Regions from separate parts of the Pseudomonas sp. AC239 genome, predicted to be linked through region 2. Evidence: predicted binding sites of a transcription regulator. Region 2 holds the regulator's gene; each other region holds the start of a gene.
The links. Region 2 encodes sigma-54, which starts transcription at its own class of promoters, with help from an activator protein. Its sites were predicted from a motif close to ANTGGCATNNANNTTGCTNT; they were not measured.

Region 1 (6,266 bases), 760 kb from region 2:
GGTCGGACTGGAAACCGGCGTCGAGCATCTCGCGCACCGGCTCGATCATCGAGTACGGCATGGTCACGTGCAGATCGCCGCCGCCGCCATCGAGTTCGATATGGAAGGTGGAGACCACAATCGCTTCGCTCGGGCCGACGATGTTGGCCATGGCCGGGTTCACTTCCGAGTTGATGTACTCGAAGTTGACTTCCATGATCGCCTGCCAGGCTTCTTTCAGATCGACGAAAGCCTGCTCGAGCACCATGCGCACTACGCGCAGTTCGGTCGGGGTGAATTCACGCCCTTCGATCTTGGCGTGACGGCCGTCGCCGCCGAAGAAGTTGTCCACCAGCTTGAACACCAGCTTGGCGTCGAGGATGAACAGCGCGGTGCCGCGCAGCGGTTTGATCTTGACCAGGTTGAGGCTGGTCGGCACGTACAGCGAGTGCACGTATTCGCCGAACTTCATCACCTGCACGCCACCGACAGCCACGTCCGCCGAGCGGCGCAGCATGTTGAACATGCTGATGCGGGTGTAGCGGGCGAAACGCTCGTTGATCATTTCCAGCGTCGGCATGCGTCCACGGACGATGCGATCCTGGCTGGTCAGGTCGTAGCTTTTGACACTGCCGGGTTCGGCAGCATTATCGGTCTGTACCAGACCATCATCGACGCCATGCAACAGCGCATCGATTTCATCCTGGGACAGCAGATCCTGCACGGCCATGTCGTGTTCCTACTGCAGTACGAAATTAGTGAAAAGCAACTGTTCGATGACCACTTTGCCCAGTTCTTTCTGCGCCACTTCCTGGACGCTGGCGGTGGCCTTCTGGCGCAACATCTCCTGCCCGACCGGGGTCGCCAGCGTGGCGAAATCCTGACCGGAGAAGAGCATTACCAGGTTGTTGCGGATAACCGGCATGTGCACTTTGAGCGCGTCCAGATCGGCCTGATTACGCGCCAGCATGGTGATGCTCACCTGCATGTAGCGCTGGCGGCCGTTCTGGTTGTAGTTGGCAACGAAGGCCGGCGCCATCGGCTCGAAAATCGCCGCCTGCTTGCCGACCGGCGCAGCTTCAGCGGCCTCGGCAGGCTTGCTCTGCGCGCCGTGCATGAAGAACCAGGTCGCCCCGACGGATGCACCAATGGCCACCAGCAACGCCAGCACGATCACGATGATCAGCTTGAGTTTGCCTTTGGTTGCGGGGTCTTTTACTGCTGCAGCTTCGCTCTTCGCCATGCCAATAATCCGTCACTAATCGGGGGTTTCACAGTCGCACGGCAAGGCAAGAGCAAGTGTTATGCCAGAAATGTCGGCGCGTCATCTGAACGGCGCCATGAACAAACGTGGGAGCGAGCCTGCTCGCGAAAGCAATGTGTCAGTCAACATATAGGTTGAATGTCACACCGTATTCGCGAGCAGGCTCGCTCCCACATTGGGTATTGCGTTGCGTCAGGCGTAATAATCGACCGCGCTGGTGCCGATGACGCTGGTGGTCTGCGCCGCCACTTCAGCGGCAGTAACCGGTGCCAATTCTTCATCCACCGAATCAAGGCGACCACCCGCAGCGCTGGTCCGGCCACTCTGGCCCTGCTGCGCCTGCTCCTGCCCTTGGTGGCCCTGCCAGCCACGGTTCTGGTCGGCGACATTGACGTCGACCTGGCCCATGCCCTGCTGGTTGAACATGTCGCGCAGGCGATGCATCTGGCTGTCGAGCGCTTCGCGCACGCTCGGGTGCGCGCTCATGAAGGTGACCTGGGTCTGCTGATCGGGAACCATGTTCACGCGGATATCCAGACGCCCCAGCTCCGCCGGCTGCAACTGAATGTCGGCGGCCTTCAGGTTGACGCTGGACAGGTACATGACGCGGTTGACCACTTCTTCGGTCCAGCCGCTCTGGTGCATGGCGATCGGCTGATTCACCGGCAGCGCGTTCGCGGTTTTCGGCGTAGCGGCCTGGGTCAGTGCCGCCAGACGGTTGGCGAAGTCATCGACACGGGTGTCGCTGGTGGCGGATTTCAAATCCTTCAGACCATCATCGATCAACCCGCTGAAGGCTTTTTCGCCGCCCTGACTGGTGCTGTCCTTGTCGGCTTGCACATCGAGCATGCTGGCCATGCCGGCAGCGAAGTTCTGCGCGGCGGTCAATTCGCCGTCAGCCTGAGCTTGAGCAGGCGTGGCTTTCGGTTGCGCCTGGCTGGCGGCAGAAATATGCCCGCCCTGCTCCATCGCCATGCGCACGGCCGGCAGCGAATCGAGCGGATCAGCAGAAGGATCGAAATCGCTGTCGGTGGCCGCCGGATCTTTGACCATGCCCGGCAAGGCGACCAAGGCAGGCGTTTCAGCTTCCGGCTGGGCTGGCGTTGCGACTACCGGGGCCTGCACCACAGGCGTTGCCACCAATGGCTGGACGACTTGCGCCAAGGCCGGATCAAGCGCAGGGTCTACAGGCGCGGCATCGGCCACAGGAGTCTGTGCGGTTTCAGCGGTGTCATCGACGGTGGCAGTCGCGTCGTCGCTCGCCGCCGCTTTATCGGCAGGCAACGCTTTGCCGCTATCGGCAACCGCTGGCTCGGGCGCGGCAGACTGGTCTTTGCCGATATCCTTTTTGGCGCTGCTATCAGCGACCTTATCGCGTGCCGGTTTGACTGAATTGTCAGCGCTGACGGCAGGCTTGGCCGGCGCTTGATCGGCAAACACTTTGGCGAAGCTGGAAGCCTTGTCCCCGGCGTCTGCGGCCATTGCCGACGATTTGGCAGAGGCGGCTTGCGCCTTGGCCTGAGCGGCGGTCTGAAGAAGAATGTTGGGGGTCGCAGGCATGACACGGTCTCCGCTGCACTGGGATCGTAGGTACAGTTGAGCAAGATGACTGCAAGTGCCGGGCCAGTTTGGCCAGACACTTGCGAAAAGCGCCGGACGGCAGCTTCAGTGGATGTGGGCGTGGTGCTTTTCGCTTTCGTACAACGGGCGTACTTCGGCGAATTCGGAATGGATATCGGCCACCAGTTGAGCGAGCGCTTCCGGACTTTTGTCCTTGGCGTTCGACTCCAGGTCCTGGCACAACTCGGCCAGTCGAACCGCGCCCATGTTGCTGGCGCTGCCCTTGAAGCTATGCGCTACATCGGAAAGCACTTTGACGCTGGTGCTGTCCTGCAACTCGTGCAGGCGGCTTTGCGAATCTGCCAGAAAAGTCTCCAGCAATTCCGTATAGCCGTCCTCCATCACCTCGCGCAAAGTATCGAGGACTTCGCGATCTACATGTGGGTTTGTCACTTGCTCACTCCTTGATCAAGAATGGGCGGATTATGCCTCAATCTCCCAGAAAAACTCCACGCTGGCACTACGACCTTGGTCCGACCAGCTGGCGTTGCGCCCCAGTTGCCGGATGAGGCTGATACCGCGTCCCGACAAGCGGACGTTATCCAGCGGCCGCTCCATGATCCGCGCCACATCAAAACCTTTGCCGCTGTCCTCGACGCGGATCACCAGGCGCCCGCCCTCGCCCTGCGGCTGGACCTGCAGATGCACCCGCACGAAACCGTCTTGCAGCGCTTCCAGCCGCGCCGCGCGCATTTCATAGTACTGGGCAAACCCTGTCGCATCGCGCTTGAGACTGGAGTCGAGCCCCAGCACGCCATGCTCCAGCGCATTGGAATACAACTCGGCGAGCACGCTGTACAACGCCCCGCTTTGCGGACGCAGGCCATGTACTTCGAGCAGCAGTTGCAAAAGAAACGGCAACGGATTGAAGCGCCTGAGCGTGGCGCCGCGAAACTCGAAACTCGCCGACCAGTCCAGCGGGCACGACTGGCCGCTGTCGGAATACACCGGCGCCGCGCCGTGGACCTGCATTGACACGAGCAGGCTGACCTCAACCATGCTTACGTCATCACGGGCCTGTCCGCGAAAATCGCGCAGCGCCTGTTCGATGTCCTCGAACAGCCGATCCGGTTCACGGTTGGCAGCAAAGACCTGCTGCAAGCGTTCGACGCCGAACAACTGGTCATTGGTGTCGCAGGTATCGATCACCCCGTCCGACAGCAGAAACACCCGGTCATCCACGGCCATCGGATACACATCCGTACGGTCATCGAAGGCCTGCGCGCTGAGAATCCCCAGGGGCAAATGCCGCGCCGGCAAAGGCACACGCTCGCCGCTGGCCATGCGGTGCAGGTAACCGTCGGGCATGCCGCCGTTCCACACCTCCACCGAACGGCTCTGGAAACTCAGACAGAGCAACGTGGCGCAGCAGAACATGTCCACCGGCAGGATGCGCTTGAGCTTGGCGTTCATCTCGCGCAGGGTTTCGGTCAGACCGTAGCCCTTGGCGGTCATGCCGTAGAACACTTCGGCCAGCGGCATCGCCCCCACCGCTGCCGGCAGGCCATGGCCGGTGAAATCGCCGAGCATGACGTGCATGTCACCGGCCGGCGTGTACGCCGCGAGCAACAAATCACCATTGAACAGCGCGTAAGGCGATTGCAGGTATCGGATGTTCGGCGCACTCAGGCAGCCGGAATGGGCGACCTTGTCGAACACCGCTTTGGCTACGCGCTGTTCGTTGAGCAGATAGTCGTGATGCCTGGCGATGAGATCGCGCTGTTGCAGAACGGTCGCCTGCAGACGACGCAAGCGATCCATCGCCTTGATTTTGGCGGCAAGGATCACCTGGTTGTATGGCTTCGCCAGAAAGTCGTCGCCGCCGGCCTCGAGACAACGGGCCAGCGCCTCACTCTCGGTCAGCGAGGTGAGGAAGATGATCGGCACCAGCGCTTCACCCGCCAGCGCCTTGATCTGCCGCGCCGCTTCGAAGCCGTCCATCACCGGCATCAGCGCGTCCATCAACACCAGATCGGGCTGCTGCTCCTTGAACGTTTCGACCGCGTCGGCACCATTGGCCGCCGTCAGCACCTGATGGCCCTGACGGCGAACGATGGTCGACAGCAGCAGCCGGTCGGCGGCGCTGTCTTCGGCGATAAGAATGGTCAGCGGCTCTTGCGCCTGCATGGGCGTCAACTGATGTCGAAGAGTTTGTCGAAGTTGGAAATCGCGAGGATTTTCTTCACATCGGAACTGCTGTTGACGACACGGATATCCGACTCGTCGCCACCGGCGTGATCACGTAGCAGGAGCAGCATGCCCAGCGCCGAGCTGTCGAGGTAAGTGGCCTCTTTGAGATCGACCACGATGGATTCGGGTTTCTTGTCGAGCCGCTCATACGACTCGCGAAATTCCTGATGGCGACCGAAATCGAACCGGCCTTTGACCGCGATCGTGAGCTTGTGACCATCCGGTGAAACTTCTGTAACAACTGACATTGACTGGCTTCCTTGTCATTGACGAACCTGTACAAGGTTTAGCAGCTGGATAGGGTTGGGGCAAGGCGCAACGGTGGAACAAGTGTGGGAGCGAGCCTGCTCGCGAAGGCATTCTGTCAGTTGAATACAGGATTGACTGACACGGCGCTTTCGCGAGCAGGCTCACTCCCACAGGGGTTTGGCGGTGAGGTTTAGAAGGCATCACGCCGTGGCAACCGCTGCGACAGTTCATCGAGCAGCTTCTGCTCGCGCTTGTCTTCCAGGCGTTGCGCTTCGTCACGATAGCGCTGCACCAGTTTGCGCAAACCCTCGACGCGGGCAAAGGCCTGTTGCCACTCGTCACGGGCCTTGTCGAGATTGTTCTGGTGCCAGACCAGGCTCTGCCGTTGTTGATCAACGGCGGTGTCGAGTTGCGCCAGAAAGCCCTGAAACCCCAGCAGCCATTGGCCGGTCACTCCGGTGCTGCCGCGGACGATCCATTGCTGCGAGTAATCCAGACGAAAGGCATTGAGGTCGGCCAGTTTGCTTTCGGCAACTTTGACCTGGCCCTGAAAGTAGGCGAGGCGCTGCACGGCGGCTTTCTCGGCCTTTTCGGCCATGTCCACCACGGGTGCCAGGCGCGCGGCGCGGCTGACGGCCATGGCCGGTTACACGCCCGCCGCTGGGGCGAACAGGGTTTCCAGGTAGGCCTGGCTTTCACCCATGGTGATTTTGTCGTTGAGGCCCTGGCGCTGATACCTGACCAGTTGCGGTTGCAGGGAAATCGCCAGATCGGTCTCGCGATCGCCGCCGGCCACGTAGGCGCCGACGCTGATCAGATCGCGGCTCTGCTGATAGCGTGACCACAACTGCTTGAAGTACTGCGCGCGCTGCATGTGATCCGGCGAAACTACTGCCGGCATGACCCGGCTGATCGAGGCTTCGATGTCGATCGCCGGATAGTGGCCTTCCTCGGCCAGGCGCCG
Region 2 (6,266 bases):
CCTGCTCGCACAACTGGGCCTAAGCTATGAAGAAGTCGCCTACCTCGGTGACGATCTGCCAGACTTGCCGGTGATCCGCCGTGTAGGGCTGGGCATGGCGGTGGCCAACGCTGCCGATTTCGTCCGCGAACACGCCCACGGCGTTACCCGCGCCCGTGGCGGCGAAGGTGCCGCCCGCGAATTCTGCGAATTGATCCTGCGCGCCCAGGGCCGCCTCGAAGCGGCCAACGCCGCGTACCTGTGAGCCTGACCATGTTTAGCAAAAAGTTTCGCAACTTCCTGCTGTTCGGCTGCATCGCGGCGATTTTCGCTGCGGTCGGCTATTGGAACATCAGCCCTGAACGCTTCCTCGACAAGCCACCGGTTTCGGCTGCCGAGAATCCGATCGACTGGTACGCGACCAACACGCACACCATTCAGTATCTGCCCGACGGCAAGGTGCAGTACGAAATGACCTCCGACAAGGCCGAGCACGTCAAGGCGACCGATGTCACCCTGGTGACCAAGCCTGACTTGAACATGTATCGCGGCACCGACTTCCCCTGGCACGTGACCAGCGAACGCGGCGAAGTGAACTCGGGCGGTACCGAAGTGGAATTGATCGATTCGGTCCGCGTGCAGCGCACCGATGAGAAAAAGCGCGGCACCCTGATCACCAGCACGCGCATGACCGTGTTCCCGCAGCAGGAATATGCGCAGACTGCGCAACCCGTTAGAATCGAGGGCGCTGGTGGCGTATCGACTGGCGTCGGAATGAAAGCGTACCTGAAGGACAGCAGGATACACCTGCAATCGAACGTAAGAGGACAGTATGAGGCTCGTTAAAACCCTCCCTATTTTGCTCAGTCTGGGCGCAGCACTGGGAAGCGCGAGCGCCTGGTCCCTGCCGAACGATCAGCAGCAGCCTATCCGCATTCAGGCCGACGACGCCCAACTGGACGACAAGAATGGCATCGCCACCTATAAAGGTGACGTGATCATTACCCAGGGTTCGATGATCGTTAAAGGCAACACCGTGACCATGACGCGCGCGCCCAATGGCGACATCGACGTGGTGACCTCGGTGGGCAACCTGGCTTACTTCGAGCAGCTGCAGACCCAGGGCGACGCCAATCCGGTCAAGGGCTACGGCGTGACGATTCAATACCACGCCCAGCAGAACCGGGTGGTGCTGATCGACAAGGCCAAGGTTATCGACAAGGATAACAACGTCACCCAAGGCGAAAAAATCGTCTACGACACCGTGAAGAAACTGGCCAGCGCCGGTCGCGCCACGGGCAGCAAGGTCACCGAATCGCGTCCGCGCATCGACATGGTGATCCAGCCGAAGAAGAAAACCGAAGAGAAATCCCAGTAATGGCAACTCTGAAAGCTCAGCACCTGGCCAAGGCCTATAAAAGCCGCCAGGTCGTGCGTGACGTCAGCCTGTCGATCGACAGCGGGCAGATCGTCGGCTTGCTCGGCCCGAACGGCGCCGGCAAGACCACGTGCTTCTACATGATCGTCGGCCTGGTGCAGGCGGATCAGGGCCGTGTGCTGATCGATGACCTGGACGTCAGCCACCAGCCAATGCACGGCCGCGCCAAGGCCGGTATCGGCTATTTGCCGCAAGAAGCGTCGATCTTCCGCAAACTGTCGGTTGCCGACAACATCATGGCGATTCTTGAGACGCGTCCGGAGCTGGACAAGGCCGGTCGTCGCAAGGAGCTGGAAAGCCTGCTGCAGGAATTCCACATCAGCCACATCCGCGACAACCTTGGCATGAGCCTTTCCGGTGGTGAGCGTCGCCGGGTGGAAATCGCTCGTGCGTTGGCGACTGCGCCGAAATTCATCCTGCTCGACGAACCGTTCGCCGGTGTCGACCCGATCTCGGTGGGCGACATCAAGCAGATCATTCACCACCTCAAGGCCAAGGGCATCGGTGTGCTGATCACCGACCACAACGTCCGCGAGACACTGGATATCTGCGAAACCGCTTACATCGTCAACGACGGTCAATTGATCGCTGAAGGCGATGCCGAGACCATCCTGGCCAACGATCTGGTCAAGGAAGTGTATCTGGGTCACGAGTTCCGCCTGTAAGCGCGACAGCGCTGTATCGATTCAAGGCGCATTTATCCGCTTTAATTGTTACAGCGCTCTAGGCAAACACTTCAGTTTCAGGCATATAATTTGCTTAAGTTTGGCGCTTCGGCGCCCTGTAGTGGATGGCGCAAAGCGCCGGCGAATAAGGTGTTAAGCCCCTGCCATGAAACCATCGCTAGTCTTGAGAATGGGCCAGCAGCTGACGATGACGCCGCAGCTGCAACAGGCCATCCGTCTGCTCCAATTGTCGACCCTGGACCTGCAACAGGAGATCCAGGAGGCTCTGGAATCCAATCCGATGCTCGAGCGCCAGGAAGAAGGCGACGACTTCGACAACGCCGATCCTCTGGCCGACAACGCCGAACAGAAGCCCGCCGAGATTCAGGAACCCTCCTATCAGGAAACCGCCCCAACGGTGGACAACCTCGAGGATGGCGAGTGGAACGAGCGCATCCCCAACGAATTGCCGGTGGATACCGCCTGGGAAGACGTCTACCAGACCAGCGCCAGCAGCCTGCCCAGCAGCGATGACGACGAATGGGATTTCACCACCCGCACGTCCGCCGGGGAGAGTCTGCAGAGCCATCTGCTCTGGCAACTGAACCTGGCACCGATGTCCGACACCGATCGCCTGATCGCCGTGACCCTGATCGACTGCATCAACAATCAGGGCTACCTGGACGAAACGCTCGAAGAGATTCTCGAAGCATTCGATCCGGAACTGGACATCGAGCTCGATGAAATCGAAGCCGTCCTGCATCGCATCCAGCAATTCGAACCCGCCGGGATCGGCGCACGCAACCTCGGCGAATGCCTGCTTCTGCAACTGCGCCAACTGCCAGCCAAGACGCCGTGGCTGAGCGAAGCCAAGCGTCTGGTTACCGATTACATCGACTTGCTCGGCAGCCGCGATTACAGCCAGTTGATGCGCCGCATGAAGCTCAAGGAAGACGAGTTGCGCCAGGTCATCGAGCTGGTGCAGAGCCTCAATCCGCGTCCGGGCTCACAGATCGAATCGACCGAAGCCGAATACGTTATTCCCGATGTGATCGTGCGCAAGGACAACGAGCGCTGGCTGGTCGAGCTGAACCAGGAATCGGTGCCACGTCTGCGCGTCAACGCCCAGTACGCCGGGTTTGTGAAGCGTGCCGACACCAGCGCCGACAACACTTTCATGCGCAATCAGTTGCAGGAAGCCCGCTGGTTCATCAAGAGCCTGCAAAGCCGTAACGAAACCCTGATGAAAGTGGCCACGCAGATCGTCGAACATCAGCGCGGCTTCCTCGAATACGGCGACGAAGCGATGAAGCCGCTGGTATTGCATGACATCGCCGAAGCGGTCGGCATGCACGAATCAACGATTTCCCGGGTAACCACGCAAAAATTCATGCATACCCCGCGCGGTATTTATGAGCTGAAATACTTTTTCTCCAGCCACGTCAGCACCTCCGAAGGCGGCGAATGCTCGTCCACAGCGATCCGCGCGATCATCAAGAAACTGGTCGCCGCGGAAAATCAGAAAAAGCCGTTGAGTGACAGCAAGATCGCTGGTTTACTGGAGGCACAAGGCATTCAGGTGGCTCGCCGCACCGTCGCCAAGTACCGCGAATCCCTCGGAATCGCGCCTTCGAGCGAACGCAAGCGGTTGATGTAAGCCACGTTACAGCGTTCCAGTGGCAGGCTTTTCGGCCTGCCGCTTTATGCACTGGCAACGAAGGAGAAGCTGTATGCAAGTCAACATCAGTGGACACCAACTGGAAGTGACCCAACCTCTGCGTTCCTACATCGAGGAAAAACTCCAACGACTGGAGCGACATTTCGACAAGATCACCAACGTGCAAGTCACGATGTGCGTCGAAAAGCTGAAGCAGAAGATCGAAGCCACCTTGCATATCCCCGGCAGCGAAGTGGTCGCCAACGCAGAAGATACTGACATGTACGCTGCGATCGACTCACTCACCGACAAGCTGGATCGCCAACTCAAAAAGCATAAGGAAAAGACCCAGAGCCTCCTCCAGGGCGCAACCGGTCGTTAACACCCCTATCCCATGATCCGACTTGAAACCATCCTGACCCCCGGCCGTTCCCAAGTGAACGCGCCGGGCGGCAGCAAGAAAAAAGCCCTCGAACAGATTGCCAACCTGATCCACCGCGAAGTGCCGGATCTGGCGATGCAGGATGTCTTCGAGGCGCTGATCGCCCGTGAAAAACTCGGTTCCACCGGTTTCGGCAACGGCATCGCCATTCCCCATTGCCGCCTCAAGGGCTGCACGGCGCCAGTCAGCGCCCTGCTGCACCTGGAAGCCCCGATCGATTTCGACGCCATCGACGGCGCCCCGGTCGACCTGCTCTTCGTGCTGCTGGTCCCGGAGGCCGCGACTGATGCGCATCTGGAGTTGCTGCGCCAGATCGCCAGCATGCTCGACCGCAAGGAAGTGCGCGAAAAACTGCGCAGCGCCGCGAGCAACGAAGCCTTGTACCAGGTTGTGCTGGACGAGCAGAACGGGCACTAATCATGCGCTTGATCATCGTCAGTGGCCGTTCGGGCTCGGGCAAAAGTACCGCCCTGAATGTCCTTGAGGACAACGGCTACTACTGCATCGACAATCTGCCGGCCGGTTTGCTGCCGGAACTGGCCGAGCGGGCGCTGATTCACACGGAACTGGCGCAGCCGCTGGTCGCCGTGTCGATCGATGCGCGCAACCTGCCCAGCCATCTGTCACGCTTCCCTGAGTTGCTCGAAGACGTGCGTGCCAAGCATATCAAGTGCGATGTGCTGTACCTGGACGCCGATGAAGAAACCCTGCTCAAGCGTTTTTCCGAGACCCGTCGTCGTCACCCGCTGAGCAACGCCAATCGCTCGCTGGCCGAGGCGATTCACGATGAAACCGCCCTGCTCGGCCCGATCGCCGATCTGGCTGACCTGAAAATCAACACCACCAGCCTGAATCTGTATCAACTGCGCGATACCCTGAAGTTGCGTCTGTTGAATCAGCCTGAGCCCGGCACGGCGTTTCTGGTTGAATCATTTGGCTTCAAGCGCGGCATGCCGGTCGATGCCGATCTGGTCTTCGATGTGCGCTGCCTGCCCAATCCGTACTGGAAACCGGAGCTGCGCGCGCAATCGGGCCTTGATGCACCGGTGGCCGAGTACCTGGCGCAGCAGCCGGATGTCGAAGAAATGTATCAGGACATCTACGCCTACCTGAACAAGTGGCTGCCACGTTTTGCCGCCAGCAACCGCGCCTACGTGACCATTGCCATCGGCTGCACCGGCGGGCACCACCGCTCCGTCTACCTGACCGAACGTTTGGGTCAGGCCCTGCAGAAAACCCTGAAGAACGTCCAGGTTCGCCACCGCGACCTCACCTAAAGGATCCACACCGCGATGCCTGCTCGTGAAATCGAAATCATCAATAAACTGGGTCTGCATGCCCGGGCATCGGCCAAATTTGTCGGCGTGGCGGGTCAGTATCCAGACTGCACGATCCGAGTGGGACGCACACCTGAAACGACTGTCGACGGCAAGAGCATCATGGCAATGATGATGCTCGCGGCGGGCAAGGGCACCAAAATTTATTTGAGTACTGAAGGGCATCAAGAGCAGGAAGCCATGGATGCGCTGGTAGCGTTGATCAACAACTACTTCGACGAAGGTGGCTGATAGCCAAAGTCAAAAGATCGCAGCCTGCGGAGCTCCTACAGGAAACGCATTCCAGGGTGGTAGCTGCCGCAGGCTGCGACCTTTTGATCTTCTTTCAACCCAACGCCGTATCCATCACCATCATCAGACAAAACCCGATCAACAAGCCAAGACTCGCCAGTTTGTCATGTCCGTGACGGCGCGACTCCGGGATCACTTCGTGGGTCACTACCAGCAACATCGCCCCGGCCGCCAGTGCCAGTCCCAGCGGCAACAGTACCTGAGCCAGACTCACTAGCCACGCACACAACAGCGCAAACACCGGCTCAACCAACCCCGACGCCGCGCCGATCAGAAACGCCCTGACCCGTGACATTCCTGCCCCGGCCAGCACCAAAGCAATCACCAGTCCTTCCGGCACATCCTGCAGAGCGATGCCCATCGCCAGGCTGTCGGCGTCCGGCATGCCGCCGCCGGCAGATACGCCGACCGCCATACCTTCGGGAATGTTGTGCGCAATGATGGCGAACACGAACAG
Region 3 (6,266 bases), 1.9 Mb from region 2:
TACCGGCGGCAACTTCCTGTTTGACCTCATCGACCAGTTTGCGCATGGCCGGGTTTTCGAAGCCTTCGCCGATGATGTCGAAGGACTGCAACAGCGGTACACCGGCCTTCATCATCGTTGCCATCTGCCGGGTGAACAGGGCGATGTCCTGCGGTTTGATACGTTTGCCCAAGCTCAGCAGGGAAGCGGATTTCTTGCGCACCTTGCCCGGGTTGATCCCTTGTTTGCGCAGCTGCGCCTTGATCAGTGCGGGGTTCTGCCCGCTCAACTCGCCCGTGACCTTGCTGCCTTTGCGGTCCGTGCCTTCCCAGGCGTAAACGCTGACTTTCGCTGCCTTGACCGCCATGTTCAATCCTTGGTGACCCGGTTGATTTCCTCAAGGCTGGTGATGCCTTGCATGGCCTTGTGCAGCCCGGAAGTGCGCAGATCGGCGAAGCCGTCGCGACGCATCTGGATGTCGATTTCCAGCGAATTGCCTTCGGCCATGATCAGCCGTTGCAGGTCCGGTGTGTTCTTCACCACTTCATAAATCCCCACGCGTCCTTTGTAACCGCCATTGCAATGATCGCAACCGACCGGCTCGTAGATCGTGAAATGACCGATGCGTTCCTCGGAAAAGCCTTCCTTGAGCAAGGTTTCGTGCGGGATCTCCAGCGGCCGCTTGCAGTGTGCGCACAATTTGCGCGCCAGGCGCTGGGCGATGATCAGGCTGACCGAGGTGGCAATGTTGAAACCGGGAATGCCCATGTTGTGCAGGCGCGTGAGGGTTTCCGCCGCGCTGTTGGTATGCAGGGTCGACAGCACCAGGTGGCCGGTCTGCGCAGCCTTGATCGCGATCTCGGCGGTTTCCAGGTCGCGGATCTCACCGACCATGATCACGTCCGGGTCCTGACGCAGAAACGAACGCAGCGCCTGGGCAAAGTCCAGCCCCTGGCGGGGATTGACGTTGACCTGGTTGATGCCTTCCATGTTGATTTCCACCGGATCTTCGGCGGTGGAAATGTTGATGTCGACGGTGTTGAGAATGTTCAGCCCGGTGTACAGCGACACGGTTTTACCGGAGCCGGTGGGGCCGGTGACCAGAATCATTCCTTGCGGCTGTTTCAGCGCGGCGAGGTACAAGGCCTTTTGTTCTACCTCGTAACCCAAGGCGTCGATGCCCATTTGCGCACTGGACGGGTCGAGAATCCGGATCACCACTTTTTCGCCCCACAGGGTCGGCAGGGTGTTGACGCGGAAATCGATGGATTTGCTTTTCGACAGGCGCATCTTGATCCGCCCGTCCTGCGGTTTGCGCCGTTCGGAAATATCCAGACTAGCCATCACCTTCAGGCGAGCGGCAATGCGCCCGGCCAACTGGATCGGCGGCTTGGCCACCTCGCGCAGCATGCCGTCGGTGCGCATGCGCACCCGATAGTTTTTTTCGTAGGGTTCGAAATGCAGGTCGGAGGAGCCGCTCTTGATCGCATCGAGCAGCATCTTGTGCACGAAACGCACGACCGGGGCGTCGTCGGCATCGAGGCCGCCGATCACGTCCTGTTTGCTGTCATCGATGGACTCGACGTCGAGCCCGTCGAGATCGACATCGGCCATGTCTTCCAGACCCGAGGCGTGGCTGTCGAAGAACTTGTCGATGGCGTCGCTGAGCTTGTCGTCCTCGACCAGAATCGCTTCGGTGCTCAGGCCGGTGCTGAACTGGATGTCGCTGATCGCCTGCTGATTGCTCGGGTCGGATAGGCCTACGAACAGTTTGTTGCCGCGCCGCCACAGGGGCAGGGCGCAATGCTGGCGAACCAGTTTTTCGCTGACCAGCCCCTTGGGCTGGGTCTCCTTGTCGAGGCAGTTGAGATCGAGCAGGGCCATGCCGAAGTGTTCCGAAGCGATCTCGGCGATCTGTCGACTGTTGACCAGTTTGTTGTGCACCAGATAATTCACCAGCGACACGCGATTGCGCTGGGCCTGTGCCCAGGATTGCCGGGCGCTTGTTTCCGTTAGCAACTCGGCCTGGACCAATTGCTTGGCCAGACCGCTCAGAGCGATGTCATTCATGGGGATTCCGCACACTTGCCGTTCATGACTTATAGCCTAGTCAAGTCGCAGCGCCAAACACGGCCGGTGCAGGTGACAAAAAGTGTCAGATAGTGCGGTTGCGGGTTGTAGGAAACGGCGCAGGAAATTGCGCGCGCCCAGCAGGCGGGGTCTGAAAGGCGTTGGCATGGGCTGTGCTGAGCCTTGTTCAGATCATGAGATTTCGACTCATGCATGGAGCGTGTCTATGAAAAAACAACAAGGTTTCACATTGATCGAGCTGCTGATCGTCGTGGCGATCATCGGCATTCTGGCGACTATCGCCTTGCCTCAGTATTCGAAGTATCAAGCGCGGTCGAAGGTGACGGCGGGGCTGGCGGAGATTAGTGCATTGAAAGTGCCGTTCGAGGACACGATCAATCAAGGCACAGCTCCAACTCTGGCCAACGTTGCTAATGGTGCGACTACTACTTCCAACTGTACGTTGGCAGTTACCGGTACAGCCGCGACTGGCGAAGGAACGCTTACCTGCACCCTGCTCAATGCACCAGGTCCGGTGTTAGGTAAAACCATTACGCTTTCTCGTTCCGGGGCGGCTACGGGGAATACCTCCGGTGTTTGGACGTGTGCGACGACGGTCAACGCTGATTATTCTCCGCGCGGTTGCACGGCCAGCGGTACGTAATCACAAAGGTGAATAACCAGAATGCCCCGCATTGCGGGGTATTTTTGTATCTGCGATCGCTTCACAAAAGCTCCAATAATTTCAGCAGCTTATGAACTTTCCAAAAAACCGCAACTTGCATGCGAAATTGCGTTGAGTCATGCATTTTGCATGAAAATGAAAATTAGCGTTTTTCATAACATGTTGTTTTTAAACGGTTTTATGCGGACGAAAAAGTTGGCACAGCGTTCGCAATAACTCCGGTAACCCTGCTGACAAGCGTTACAGCAGACTTCCAGTAAAAACAGGAGTTACTCGTATGAAGAAGTTCGCTATCACTGCCGCTGCTACCGCTCTGACCCTGACCATGGCTGGTGGCGCTTTCGCCCAGTCCGCTCAGGCTACCCAAGCGCCAATGGTTCTGGCTGCTGGTGAAGTTACCAAGGCTAAAGAAGCTACTTCCGACACCTGGATCACCACCAAAGTGAAAAGCGATCTGGTTACCGAAAAAGGTATTCCAGGCACCGACATCAAAGTCGAAACCAACAAAGGCGTAGTTTCCCTGTCTTCTGACGTAGCTGTTACCGAAGCTCAGAAAACCACCGCTGTGAACATCACCAAGAAAATCAAAGGCGTTAAAGCGGTATCCGCTGACGGCCTGAAAGCCGAGTAAGGCAAGACTTCTCGCCTGAACCGGGAGAAGACGCGACAGACGGGCCGAGTAATACGTCTGCCGCAACTTTAGAGTTCATGCGAACGGTGACACGGATGTGACCATTACAGGCCCCGGCACTTGTGTCGGGGCCTGTTCTATTTCAGGGTTCACACAAAACAAATGTCGGAGTGAGCCTGCTCGCGATGGCGGTCTGTCAGTTGATTCATTGTTGACTGACAGACCGCCATCGCGAGCAGGCTCACTCCTACAGAGGGACGATATGTTGATCAGTTACCGCGTTTGCTGTTGATCTGCCGCAGGCGATTGCCTTCGAAGCGCAGATATTGGTACATGCCATTGTTCGGGCCGTAGGTCCATTCCTCGACCTGAAACTCCTCGCGGCGATTGGCACTGCGCTTGTAGCCAAGCACGTCACGGCTCACCGGCTCGCCACATTTTTGCAGCACCTCGCTGGCGCGGTCGCCAAGGCTGATCAACTGGCTGCCGCAGCGCAAGGTATCCGAGGCCGACGCGTGGCCAGCAGCGCACGTCAGCGCGAGCACGGCCAGCCAGTTACGCACGGTCATTCGGCATCCAGGTGCATTTGCGTGACCACGCGGCCATCGCTTTCGGCCTCGCCAAGGTTGGCATCGATGAAGTACACCCGGTCATCCTCAAGCTTGCCCTTGTCGACCAGATAATCCTTGATGGTGCTGGCGCGATCCTGGCCCAACTGGCGCAACAGCACATCGCTGCCGCTCCAGAACGCGATCACGCCCTGGCGCATTTTCGCCGTGCGTTCTTCCTTGCCCAGATCTTTCCATTCTGCCGGTGGCTGGGTTTTCAGGCGAGTGCGGTAGATGCCTTCGAGCAACGCGCCTTTCTCGCTCTCGGGCACTTGCAGCAGCGAGGCCTGGGCCGGGACTTTATCGCCACGGCGCTGGAGCATCTTGTAGTAGTTGTACTGATATTCGCGTTCCAGACGTTGCTCGGCCAGCAGTGGTCCATCGCTGCTCTTCGCGGCAGTGCCTTCGATTTCCAGGCGCAGCGCCGGACGTTCCTTGAGCGCTTGCGAGAGTTTTACCAGCGCCGCTTCGGCGTCTTTGTTCAAGTCGCTGGAACCCGGCGCGAAGGACACCGTGCCAAGGTCTTCGGAGCCACCGCCACTAACCAGCCCGCCGATCATTTTGAATGGCGCGGCGGCCGCTTTGACGATCAGGTTGCGCAGGGTTTGCCAAACGATCGGCATCACGCTGAACTGCGGATTGTTCAAGTCGCCGGTGACCGGCAATTCGATGGAGATCTTGCCGTCGACATCCTTGAGCAGGGCGATCGCCAGCTTCAGCGGCAGGCTGACTGCATCGGGGCTGTCGACTTTCTCGCCCAGTTGCAGTTGCTCGACGACGACTTTGTTCTCGGCTTTCAATTGTCCTTTGATGATCAGGTAGTGCAGGTCAAGGTTGAGCCGGCCCTTGCGGATGCGGTATCCGGCGAATTTGCCGGAGTAGGGCGTCAGGGTCGTCAGTTCGACGCGTTTGAAACTGGTGGCGATGTCGAGGCTGGCCATCGGGTCGAACGGATTGACCGCGCCCTTGATGGTCACCGGCGCATAACGGTCGACTTTGCCTTTGATATCGACGCTGGCCGGCTTCGCCTGACGACTGTCGATGGTGCCGATCTGGCCGTTGAGCTGTTGCACGGCGGTGGCGAAGTTGGGTGTCAGACTGAAGTCGGCGAAGTTGGCCGAACCATCGTTGATCGCAATCGCGCCGATGTGAATGCCCAGCGGTTTGTCCTTGCCCGCCGGTTTGGCTGCGGTGCTTTTTGCACCGCTGTCGGCCGGTTGCGGGATCAGCAGGTCGTCGACGTTGGTAGTGCGATCGTCGTTGATCATGAAGCGCACATACGGCTGCAACAGGTTGACCTTGTCGATCGACAGGCTGTCGCCGTGCTGATAGTTGATGCCGTCGATCACGACTTGCTGCCATTTGAGGAAGTCGCGGGTCTTCAGCGTATCGAGGGTGTGCAGTTGATCGATCTGCGCGCGGCCGGTGACGCTGAGCGCCAGTGGCTCAGTGCTCTTCAGGTTGACCTTGAGGTCGCTGCCGAGCATGCCGCTGCGCAGTTCCAGACGAATGAACGGGTTGATGTAGGACTGCGCGACACGCAGGTCGATGTCCTGGGTTCTGACGTTGAGCTGTGCGTTGACCGGGGCCAGGTTGACCGTACCGTCGGCGCTGATCTTGCCTTGCTTGCCCAGGCCGCTGTCGAGCTTGAGCTTGAAAGGCGAGCCGTTGAGGCTGTCGAAATCCTGCAGATCGACGTTCAGCGGAGTGATATCCAGCGCCACCGCCGGTTGCGCCGAGCGGTCGGCGAGATGGACCGTGTAGTTGCGCAGCTGCACATCCTTGACCAGCACCTGCCATGGCTTGCTCGGTGCGGTTGGCTCAGGTTTCGGCGAGTCGGCGGCAGCCGGTGCATCGACCGGTTCGGCAGCGGCTTTGGCCGCTGGTTTCGACGGTTGGCTGGCGAACAGTTTCTGCCAGTCCAACTGGCCGTCGGCTTCCAGCGCCGCCCAGGTTTCCAGCTTGTTGCTGCGGACCTTGCCGACCACCACTTGCTGCTTGGCCAGGTCCAGCGAGGTTTCGCTGACGTCGAGGCGTTCGAGCCTGGCCAGCGGACGTCCGTCTGGAGCCTTGATGGCGAACGGCGCAATGCTCACCGCGACGTTGTTGAGCAACAGTTCGGTCTGTTTCGACAGGTTGAGTTTGTAGTCTGTGCTGAGGCTGACAACGCCGTTTTCCAGCACCAGCGGCACTGCGTCGCGCACGTAAGGCCAGAAGGATTTCATCTGGCCATCGGTGACTTTCAGGGTGCCTTCGGAGGTAAAGGGAATCAGGCTGAAATTGCCGGTCCAGT

Region 1: the regulator sigma-54 is predicted to act here: its motif matches at 2,841-2,860, upstream of ACZ0AZ_RS16790 (flagellar hook-length control protein FliK).
Region 3: the regulator sigma-54 is predicted to act here: its motif matches at 2,210-2,229, upstream of ACZ0AZ_RS04605 (pilin).

The regions. Positions count from the first base shown of each region.
Region 1 is NZ_OZ409864.1:3,683,967-3,690,232, reverse strand. It holds gene fliM (flagellar motor switch protein FliM) at 1-709, opposite strand, end outside; gene fliL (flagellar basal body-associated protein FliL) at 719-1,222, opposite strand; gene ACZ0AZ_RS16790 (flagellar hook-length control protein FliK) at 1,436-2,803, opposite strand; gene ACZ0AZ_RS16785 (Hpt domain-containing protein) at 2,909-3,256, opposite strand; gene ACZ0AZ_RS16780 (ATP-binding SpoIIE family protein phosphatase) at 3,287-4,990, opposite strand; gene ACZ0AZ_RS16775 (STAS domain-containing protein) at 4,996-5,301, opposite strand; gene fliJ (flagellar export protein FliJ) at 5,493-5,942, opposite strand; gene fliI (flagellar protein export ATPase FliI) at 5,949-6,266, opposite strand, start outside.
Region 2 is NZ_OZ409864.1:2,923,378-2,929,643, reverse strand. It holds gene ACZ0AZ_RS13195 (KdsC family phosphatase) at 1-244, shown strand, start outside; gene lptC (LPS export ABC transporter periplasmic protein LptC) at 253-825, shown strand; gene lptA (lipopolysaccharide transport periplasmic protein LptA) at 812-1,357, shown strand; gene lptB (LPS export ABC transporter ATP-binding protein) at 1,357-2,082, shown strand; gene ACZ0AZ_RS13175 (RNA polymerase factor sigma-54) at 2,249-3,739, shown strand; gene hpf (ribosome hibernation-promoting factor, HPF/YfiA family) at 3,813-4,121, shown strand; gene ptsN (PTS IIA-like nitrogen regulatory protein PtsN) at 4,134-4,598, shown strand; gene rapZ (RNase adapter RapZ) at 4,601-5,458, shown strand; gene ACZ0AZ_RS13155 (HPr family phosphocarrier protein) at 5,474-5,749, shown strand; gene ACZ0AZ_RS13150 (ZIP family metal transporter) at 5,844-6,266, opposite strand, start outside.
Region 3 is NZ_OZ409864.1:1,001,772-1,008,037, reverse strand. It holds gene ACZ0AZ_RS04615 (type II secretion system F family protein) at 1-346, opposite strand, end outside; gene pilB (type IV-A pilus assembly ATPase PilB) at 349-2,049, opposite strand; gene ACZ0AZ_RS04605 (pilin) at 2,276-2,713, shown strand; gene ACZ0AZ_RS04600 (BON domain-containing protein) at 3,012-3,365, shown strand; gene ACZ0AZ_RS04595 (DUF2845 domain-containing protein) at 3,635-3,934, opposite strand; gene ACZ0AZ_RS04590 (DUF748 domain-containing protein) at 3,931-6,266, opposite strand, start outside.